3 regions of the Allobosea sp. 29B genome follow, and region 1 is predicted to be linked to each of the others. Evidence: riboswitches for the same ligand, from Rfam matches in the RefSeq annotation. Region 1 holds a riboswitch; each other region holds the start of a gene.
The links. A riboswitch is a leader RNA that binds a small molecule or an ion and turns the genes downstream of it on or off. The one in region 1 is predicted to bind cobalamin.
Positions count from the first base shown of each region.

Region 1 (3,224 bases):
AATCTGCAGGCCGAGCGCGCCGGCAACGCCGAGACGCTTCCAGCCGGTGTTCTCCATCTTCGAGCCGCCGCGGCCGGACCGGTAGTCGTCGCGGGTGCCGCCGGAGATGCCGGCGTAGTAGTCGATGCTGTCATAGAGCCCGCCGGTCTGGGCCTTGCCCTGCAGGAGCCCCCAGGAGCCGCCGGCTCCCTCGATCATCGTGCCTGGCGCGGTGCGGCCGGTCTTCAGGATGATGTTGATCACGCCGCCGATGTTCTGGCTGCCATAGACGACCGAGGACGGGCCGCGGATGATCTCGATGCGCTCGACATCGGCCGTCGACAGCTTGGACAGGTTTGCCGTGCCGGCGCGCCGGCCGTTCATCAGCACCAGCACCTGGCTGCGGAAGTCCTTGCCTTGCCCGTCGGTGGCACCGCCGCGGATGTTGATCGAGGTCTGCCCGGGCGTCCACTGGCTGAAGAAGCCCACGGCATTCTCGGCCAGCAGGTCGGTGAGCGACTGCGCATGGGTGCGCTCGATCTGCGCGGCGTCGATGACCTGGACAGTGCCGGGAATGCTGCTGCGCGGTTCGGGGCGTCCCGTCGCCGTCACGACGAGCTCATCGAGCTTGATCTCGGTCTGGGCGAGGGCAGGGGCACTCGCCGTCAGGCAGGTCACGGCAAGCAGGCAGGCCTTGCGGGAAGTCGGGCGGGTCATGACAGGTTCCAGACGAGGATGGCCGAGCGGCGATGGCAGGAGAGGCGAAAGCCGGCCGGCGTCGGCACAGCTTGCTTGTGGAGGTGTTCGAAGAGCTGAGGCCGGCGCGGATCGCCAGGCGTCCAGCCCAGACGGTCGGCCTGGAACGCCGCGAAGGCGGCAAGGTCCGGCAGCACCAGCGAGAAGGTCCAGTCCGTCGCATCGGACCGGTCGGGCAGGTCGGAGCCGAGCCGCGGCAGCACCAGATCGATGCCCGGCGTCTCGTCCTCGCCATGCCAGTCGTGCGGCAGGCAGGCGGCGAGGATCAGCCCCTTCGGAGTCGCCTGCGCCGGCACGACCCAGACGATCTGCCGGCGCGCCCAGCGGCGGCAGCACGCGAGGAAGGCGAGTGGATCGTGGAAATAACCTGGCATCGTCGCCGCGAGGACCGTGTCGGCGGGCTCGCAGATAATGCGCTCATCATCCCAGCTGAGCGGGATGATCTGGGGCCGCTCGGCTCGGAGCGCGAGACGCCCCTGCATCACCGGTGACGGCTCGATCGCGGTCCAGGCCGCGCCTTCGCCGCGTATGGCCGCGCCGAGCTGGCCGCCGCCTGCGCCGACATCGACGAGATCGGCGATCCCCGGAGCCAGCTGTCGGATCAGCGGCGCCACGCGCGACGCATAGTCGGAGGTATCGATCGCACTGGCATAGAGCGCGAGAGGATCGAGCGAACTGGCATTCGCCCGAGTGGAGAGAGGAAGAGCAGCAGGCATGCCTATGCCTATGAATGATATGTTATATCATTACAATATATCTTGTCGGCCACAAGCGTCGCCGGCTTCGCCTGGCGCCAATGGCGGCAGCGCAGTCCCAGGTGCATGGTCATCGTCGTCAGCCCCTCGCTGTGCGGAACAGGGCTGCTCGGAAGCGCGGCAGATACGGCAGCAATCGCGGCCGGACATGCTGCGATCCGCCGGACACCCCGCCCGCGCGACATCAATACGCCGTCGGGGCAGGTCTCCTGGCTCGCGGATCAGCGCCTTCGACCGTCTTCCCAGCGCTTGGCGCCAGTGACGTTAGGGTCGAAAACTCACCGCTTACAGTTGCGGGGGCAGCTCCGGATTGGGCGATCGATGCCGCACCGGATTCCCTCTTAGCTTCGGATCACTCCGAAGACCTCGACGCGCGTCAACCTATATGGCGGGATTGTGGCGTCAACCCGCTACGTCGGCATCGCCGCGCAGGCTGTGGATGGCGCTGACGATCGCATCGAGCCGTCGGCGCGGATGGTATAGCCGGAGACGCCGACGATCCGCTCCTGCTCGCCATGGAGATAGAGCGTCTCGACCGTTTCCTCGGTCAGGCAGACGATGCGTCGCGGAGGAAAGCAGCTGGTCACGGCCTCTTGTCCTGCATGACGGCTTCAGGCTTTGCGGGCTCGCAAGAACTGCTTCTTGCCGGTCGGTTCATAGGCGAGATCCGCCACCGGGCAGCCGCCGAGGATGTGCTCTGCGATGATCCGGTCGACCGCGGCCTCATCGACCCCGCCATAATTGGTGCCTTCGGGCCAGACCTGCACGACCGGCGCCAGATTGCATGGGCCGAGGCAGCTCGTCTTGGCGCTCATGCAGCCATCGCCGGAGGTCCGCAGGGACAGGCGATCCTGCTCGTTGCGGAGGTGGCCCCAGATCACCTCGGCTCCCGCGACATTGCAGGGGCCGCCCATGCAGGCCAGCACGCGCCGCTTCTGTGCCGGCACGAGCGAGCCTTCCGGAGAAACCTTGGCGGAGCCGAGAGAAAGCTCGGTCCGCTCGGCCGCAAGCGCCAAGTCGAGCAGCGAGATGAGGCTCGTTTCGTTCGGCAGCAAGGTCGCGATCTCGATGGCGGGCCAGGGCCGTTCGTCGCGCGAGCGCCAACGGGTCAAAGTGCGCGTGAGCCAGGCCTGGAAATTCGGCTCGGCCGGGATCAGCATGGGCAGGATGACCAGCCGGTCGCAGCCGGCGGCGACCAGCTTGTCGAGCGCGTGCCGCAGCGATGGCGAGCCCTGCTCGGAAAAGGCGAACAGGGCTTCATGCACGCCGGGGCGCGGCGCGAGCGCAGCGCGCAACCGTTCCATCTCCTTGAGCGGCGGCGCGGTGATCGCCGAGCGCGCGAGCAACAGCACCGTGGCCGGCGCGGGCGGCGACATATCGTCAGCTTGGCTCACCTGCCTCACTCCCAGCTCAGCGCGCCGCCATTCTGATATTCAATGACGCGGGTCTCGAAGAAGTTCTTCTCCTTCTTCAGGTCCATCGCCTCGCTCATCCAGGGGAACGGGTTCTCGGTCTCGGCGAAGACGGGAGTGAGCCCGAGCTGGCCGCAGCGGCGGTTGGCGATGAAGTGCATGTACTGCTCGCAGAGCGCCGCATTGAGGCCGAGGAAACCTCTCGGCATCGTATCCCGGCCATAGGCGGCTTCGAGCTCGGCCGCATCGCGGATCATGCCGCGGACCTCGTCCTGGAAGGCCTTGGTCCAGAGATGCGGGTTCTCGATCTTGATCTGGTTGA
Region 1 is NZ_LR733817.1:964,889-968,112, forward strand. It holds gene GV161_RS04640 (TonB-dependent receptor) at 1-696, opposite strand, end outside; gene GV161_RS04645 (class I SAM-dependent methyltransferase) at 693-1,451, opposite strand; cobalamin riboswitch at 1,672-1,874, opposite strand; partial or broken gene GV161_RS04650 (cobalamin-binding protein) at 1,961-2,077, opposite strand; gene GV161_RS04655 ((2Fe-2S) ferredoxin domain-containing protein) at 2,102-2,884, opposite strand; gene GV161_RS04660 (ribonucleotide-diphosphate reductase subunit beta) at 2,890-3,224, opposite strand, start outside.

Region 2 (3,224 bases), 410 kb from region 1:
CCCGTCCATGCGAGCGCCGACATAGACCAGCGTCGCCGACAGCGTCAGCTTCTCGATCGGCATCCAGCTCGCAGTGACGCTCGCTTTGTGGCGCGGCCGGCGCAGCAGCTCCTGGCGCGCAGTCTCGTCCTTGGCGAGGGTGAAGGTATAGTCGGCCCGGACCTTGAACTGCGGCGTCAGTTCGAGCGCCGCAAAGGCCTCGACGCCCTTGGTCGTGGCGCGGCCGATGTTCGTATAGGAGGTGCGCGTGGCGTTGGTCAGGATCAGGTTGTCGATGTCGTTGTGGAACCAGGTCGCGCCGAAATTGACTTGCCCGTTCAGCAGCGGCTGCTCGAAGCCGACATCCCAGCCGCGGCTTTCCTCTGGCTTCAGATCGGGGTTGCCGTAGAAGTTGAAGGCCGGGCGTGAATCGCTGAAGCGCTCGCTCAGCGTCGGCGCCTTGAAGCCGGTGCCGTAGCTCGCCTTCAGCTTGGTGTCGGTGCCTGGCACGATGAAGACCGGTGCGATGCGATAGGTGGTGTGGCCGCCGAACTTGTCGTCGTCATCGTAGCGGATATTGGCGACGGTGAAGAAGCGGTCGGTCCAGTTCGACTGCAATTCGACGAAGGCGCCTCTATTGCCGTTCGAAACGGTCTTGGCGGAGGTGTCGAAGCGCTCGTTCTCATATTGCAGGCCCATCACCAGCGTCTGGCTCTGGGTGAGCTTCAGGTCGCCGCGCCAGTCGTATTTGGTGCGTTCGCCGAGGTTCTCGGTCGGCAGGCCGAGGATGCCTGCCGCGTTGGCTGTGCGGTTCGAGCGGTCCTGATTGCTGTAGGAGACGCCGAAGCGGTTGACGAAACGGCCCTCGAAGGGATCCCAGACGATCTCGCCGCGGGTGAAGGCCTGGCGGTAGTTCTGGCTCGAGCGGAAGCTGTTCGGCAGGCTCGGAAAGCCGGAATCGCCGGTGAACAGCAATTGCCCGTCGATATAGCGGCCGACCCAGTTGACGCTCAGCGTGTCGGTCAGCCTGGCGCCGAGGCGGGCGGAATAGCTCCAGTTGTCGTAGGAGCTCGGGTTACGCCGGCGGCCGGCGGGAACCAAGTTCGGCGGCGTCACCGGGGTCGAATCCGAGCGGAAATGGCTGACGTTGAAGGCGTAGTCGAAGCGGTCATTGCCGCCGCTCAGCCCGACGCTCTGGTTGAAGGTGCCGTAGGAGCCCGCCTCGACCGAGCCCGTCACCTTGGGCGGGCCCTCGCCGCGCTTGCTGGTGATCGAGATGACGCCGCCGAGCGCGTTGGCGCCATAGAGGCCGCTCTGCGGGCCGCGCAGCACCTCGATCCGCTCGATGTCGGTGGTGAGCATCTGGCCGAAATCGAAGGAACGGTTCGGCGTCGAGGGGTCGTTCACCTCTATGCCGTCGATCAGCACCTTGACGTGGTTCGAGTTGGTGCCGCGCATGAAGACCGAGGTCAGCCCGCCCGGGCCGCCAGTCTGGACGAGGTTGAGGCCGGGCACGGCGGCGAGCGCCTGCGGCAAGGTACGGCGCTGCTGGCGCTCGATCTCCTTGGCGGTGACGACGGTGACAGAGCTGGCGATCTCCCTGGCCGGGGTCGGAACGCCGGTCGGGCTGATGACGATCTCGTCGAGCGCGATCGGCTTCTCGCCCGATTGCGCCAGTGCAGAGAGCGATATCAACATGGTCGAGGCGGCGAGCAGGGAGAGGGCAAGGGGCGAATGCCCGCTCTTGGCGGGCTTTGGCAAACGGAACACGGGAAACCTCGGCGGTAACGTCAGTGGCACGTCACCGCGAACGAGATGTCCCCACCCACTCCCGAAACCGGGCGCGCGCAGTTCTACCACCCATCAGCGCACCCCGGCCGATGTGTTCGCGTGTGACCACGGCTGACGGCAGGTCTCCTGGCTCGCGGGTCGCTGCCCTTCGCCGCCTTCCCAGGGCCGAGGTCCCAGTGGCGTATGGCGAAAGGCTCGCCGCTTACAGTTGCGGGGGCAGCCGCAGCATGAGATGGCCGAGCCATCCGCACTGCGTTCCCTTTTGATCCCGTGAGGGAACCGTCGCGTTCACGAGTAGGGCGGAAATGCGGCAGCGTCAATTCGCCCGTTCACCCTCGCGAGCGGCTATTCCGCGGCCTTGAGCGAGCGCTTGCGTGCGGTCCTGGCGGGCTCCGCCGGCGCCTCCGCATAGGGCGCCAGGATCGCCATGATGTCGCGCCCGCGCGGCTTGGCTTCCGCCACCAGAGCGCGCTCCGCCACCGAATCGAGATGGTGGTGCATCAGGCTCGTGACTTTTCCGACGTCGCCGCTTGCGAGCGCGTCGATCAGCAGGCGGTGCTCGTTGATGCCGCATTCCGAGGAATGCGGCCGGCTGTAGAGCGACAGGATCAGGCAGCAGCGATAGGCGAGCTCACTGACATAGCGGATCAGGATCGGGCTCTCCGTCATCTCAGCGAGCAGGATGTGGAACTCGGTCGCGAGCCGGATCGATATCGCGTCCGGGCCGCCACGCGCCGCATCCTCCGAGTCGACATGGGCGCGCAGGGCCGCAAGCTGCGCCTTGCTCAGCCGGCCGGCGAGCTGGCGCACGACGAGGCGCTCCAGCTCGATGCGGATGTCGAAGGTGTCGCGCGCCTCCTGCCAGCTCGGTGTTGCCACCACGGCAGTGCGGTTGCGGCGTAGTTCGACCAGACCTTCGGCGGCGAGCTGGGCAAGCGCATGGCGTGCCAGGGTACGGCTGACGCCGAAGCGTTCGCCGAGCGCGTCCTCAGGCAAGGCCGCCCCGGGTTCGAGCGCGCGCTCGATGATCGCGCGGCGTAGCGCCCGGCAGATCATCCCAGCCTTGTCCGATGCGCCGTTTCCGGCCTCTTCCCGCGCCATCGCCGACACCAATGGTTGAAGATCGTTTCGTCTTAGCGCCTGGAGCTTGCAGTTCGCAATGCGGCGTGGGGCGCAGGCGGAACCGGGTGGTCCGTCCCACGTTCTTAAGGCGACCCAATAGGGGGCCGGGGGGCTTCGCGCATGGCAACGACACCGGCTCCGAGCCGAAGAGCGGTCCAGCCGGAGGTGGGTGGCATCGGCGCGGGCGATCTGGGTGGCGCCGACATCGTCAAGGTGGCGGCGACGCTCGTCTCGGCGGCAGTGATCATCGCAGCGCTCTATTACGGCCAGGACATCCTGATCCCGCTCGCCTTCGCCTTCCTGATCGGTTTCGCGCTCAATCCCCCGGTGAT
Region 2 is NZ_LR733817.1:1,379,727-1,382,950, reverse strand. It holds gene GV161_RS06805 (TonB-dependent receptor) at 1-1,749, opposite strand, end outside; cobalamin riboswitch at 1,869-2,069, opposite strand; gene GV161_RS06800 (GntR family transcriptional regulator) at 2,116-2,871, opposite strand; gene GV161_RS06795 (AI-2E family transporter) at 3,013-3,224, shown strand, end outside.
Region 2: another riboswitch for cobalamin. It lies ahead of GV161_RS06805 (TonB-dependent receptor); the one in region 1 lies ahead of GV161_RS04645 (class I SAM-dependent methyltransferase).

Region 3 (3,224 bases), 1.6 Mb from region 1:
CCGCTTCGATCAGCTCCGGCTTGGCATTGCGGCCGGTGACGACGACGTGGAGATCAGGGCGGCGCGCCTGCAGCACCGCCACGACCTCGGGGAGCGGCAGGTAGTCGTAGCGCAGGGCGATATTGAGCTCGTCGAGCACCAGCAGCCGGATGCCTTCGTCGGCCATCAACTCCCTGGCTTTCTCGAAGGCGCGCGTCGCGGCAGCGATGTCGCGGGCCTTGTCCTGCGTCTCCCAGGTGAAGCCCTCGCCCATCGAATGCCAGGAGACCTGGTCGCCGAAAGCCTCCAGCGCCTTGCGCTCGCCGGTCGACCAGGCGCCCTTGATGAACTGGACGACGCCGATGCGCCAGCCATGGCCGAGCGCGCGCAGGATCAGGCCGAAAGCGGCAGTCGACTTGCCCTTGCCCGGGCCGGTATTGACGATCAGCAGGCCCTTCTCCAGCGTCTTGCCAGCGACCTCGGCGTCCTGCACCGCCTTGCGCTTTTCCATCTTCGCCTTATGGCGGGCAGCGTCCTCGACCTCGTTCGTCATCTCGTCACTTCGCTCTACGACTTCACCTGCATCGGCAATCCGGCGACCATGAAGACCACGCGCCCGGCCTGCGCCGCAAGCCGCTGATGCAGGCGGCCGGCCTCGTCGCGGAAGCGGCGGGCGAGCGCATTGTCCGGCACGATGCCGAGGCCGACCTCGTTCGAGACCAGCACCACCGGCGCGCTCGCCTCGCGGCAAGCTGCCACGAGCTCACCGGTGGCGATCGCGATGTCGCGCTCGGCGAGCAGCAGATTGGTCAACCAGAGCGTCAGGCAGTCGACGAGGATCGGTTGCCCGGGCCTGGCGTTGCGAATCGCCTCGGGCAGAGCCACCGGCGCATCGACCGTCTGCCAATCGCGCGAGCGCCTGGCGCGATGCTCGGCGATGCGGGCGCGCATCTCGTCGTCATAGGCCTGGGCAGTCGCAATATAGGTCCAAGGCGCCGGCAGCGCCTCGATCAGCGCCTCGGCGTGACGGCTCTTGCCGGAGCGGGCGCCGCCAAGGACGAGGGTGAGCGGAGGAAGGGTCATATCTGGCATTCGTTTCCAAGGATACGTCGTGCATTGCACAGCACCGCGCCTGTGGCTAATGATCATCCGTGACGGTGCCTCGACGACGAGGTGAAAAGGGAACGCGGTGAAGGACCGCGGCTGCCCCCGCAACTGTAAGCGGCGCGTCCTGCGCCATCGGCCACTGGGTTTCCCGGGAAGGCGGAGCAGGACACCAAGCCGTGAGCCAGGAGACCTGCCGTCTTTCGATGTCGTCCAGCAGGCTGCCGGTGGGGTGGCCAAGGAGAACCAGATGAATACGGCTACCGTCACCAGCCAGGCCAGCGTTTCGGAACGGGCGAAAGCCGTCGCCGCCGCGCTGATCCTCGGCTTCGTGCTGATCTACACCGTCGGCTTCGCCGCCTCGTCCACTGTCCACAACGCGGCGCACGACACCCGTCACGGCCTCGCTTTTCCCTGTCATTGAGGGGAAGCACATGGTCACGCGTGTTCTCACGGTCAGCATCCTGGCCGGGCTTTTGGCTGGGCTGCTGATCTCGGCGCTCCAGCACGTCACCACCACCCCGCTGATCCTCAAGGCCGAGACTTATGAGGCGGCGTTGCGCGCGCAGGGCGCACCGATGCAAGCCGCCTTCTCTGACGGTGCCCGCATCGTTCTCGCCCATAACGACCCGAAAGCCGGCGCCGAGCACACCGGCGAGCATGAATGGAAGCCGCAGGACGGCTTGCAGCGCACCGCCTTCACCAGCCTGGTGACGATCGGCACCGCGATCGGCTTCGCCGCATTGTTGCTCGGCGGGATGATCGCCGCGAACGAACAGATCGACCAGCGCCGGGCGCTCGCCTGGGCCGTCTGCGGCTTCCTTGCCTTCGGCCTTGCTCCAGCCATGGGGCTGGCGCCGGAATTGCCGGGCTCCGCGGCGGCCGAGCTGCAGCAGCGACAGCTCTGGTGGCTGCTGACGGCCGTGGTCACCGCCGGCGCGCTCTTCGTCTTCCTGCGCGTCGAGGCTTCCTGGGCTCGGGCACTCGCCGTACTCGCCTTGCTGCTGCCGCATCTGATCGGTGCGCCGCATCCGGCCGCGCCGGAAAGCAAGGTGCCGGCCGAGATCGCCGCGCATTTCGCCGCGCTTTCGCTCGCCATCCAGGCCGCGCTCTGGCTCGTCACCGGCTTCGCCGTCGGCGTGCTCTGGCCCTGGCTCGCGCGCCGCAGCGCCGTGACCGCGGTCGCCTGACGCCTCGCGCGGCCGGCGACGGCCACGCCAATCCAAGGAGGCGTTTCGATGCTCGGAGGCGATCTCGCCCTCGCGACGGAAGCCCGGCTGGAGCTGGGCTGCACCATCCATGTTTGCACCGTCTGCCGGCGCCAGCGCGAAGACCTGCCGGAGGGCTATGACCAGCCCGGCATTGGCCTCGCGGCGGCGCTTTCCGAACGCATGGCCGGCAGCGGCATCGCCGTCATCCCGGTCGAATGCCTTTCCGTCTGCAAGCGGCCCTGCACGATCGCGCTCGCGGCCGAGGGCAAGTGGACCTATCTGATCGGCGATCTCGACGCCGGTCTTCATCTCGACGAGATCGTCAGCGGGGCGGAAAAATTCGCCGCCAGCGCCAACGGCATCGTTCCCTGGAAGGAAAGACCCGCCTCGTTCCGCAAGGGCGTGGTCGCGCGCGTGCCCCCTCTGCCGCGCCAGCAAGGATCTGATCAATGAACGCTCCGCAGAACCCCGTGCTCGGCAAGGTGCCGTGCACGATCATCACCGGCTTCCTCGGCGCCGGTAAGACCACCCTCGTCCGCCATCTGCTTGAGAATGCCGGCGGCAAGCGCCTCGCCGTTCTCGTCAACGAATTCGGCGATCTCGGCTTCGACGGCTCCTTCATCGCCGGCTGCGGGATCGAGGGCTGCACGCAGGACGACATCGTCGAACTGCCGAATGGCTGCATCTGCTGCACGGTCGCCGACGATTTCGTGCCGGCGCTGGAAAAGCTGCTGAACCGGGAAACCCCGCCGCAGCACATCCTGATCGAGACCTCGGGCCTGGCTCTGCCGAAGCCGCTGGTCAAGGCCTTTAACTGGCCGGCGATCCGTTCGCGCGTCACCGTCGACGGCGTCATCGCCGTGGTCGACGGGCCGGCGGTGGCCGAAGGCCAGTTCGCCGACGATCCCGAGGCTCTGAAGGCGCAGGCCG
Region 3 is NZ_LR733817.1:2,586,780-2,590,003, reverse strand. It holds gene cobO (cob(I)yrinic acid a,c-diamide adenosyltransferase) at 1-532, opposite strand, end outside; gene cobU (bifunctional adenosylcobinamide kinase/adenosylcobinamide-phosphate guanylyltransferase) at 547-1,071, opposite strand; cobalamin riboswitch at 1,118-1,299, shown strand; gene GV161_RS12695 (CbtB domain-containing protein) at 1,334-1,507, shown strand; gene GV161_RS12690 (CbtA family protein) at 1,518-2,273, shown strand; gene GV161_RS12685 (DUF1636 domain-containing protein) at 2,322-2,747, shown strand; gene cobW (cobalamin biosynthesis protein CobW) at 2,744-3,224, shown strand, end outside.
Region 3: another riboswitch for cobalamin. It lies ahead of GV161_RS12695 (CbtB domain-containing protein); the one in region 1 lies ahead of GV161_RS04645 (class I SAM-dependent methyltransferase).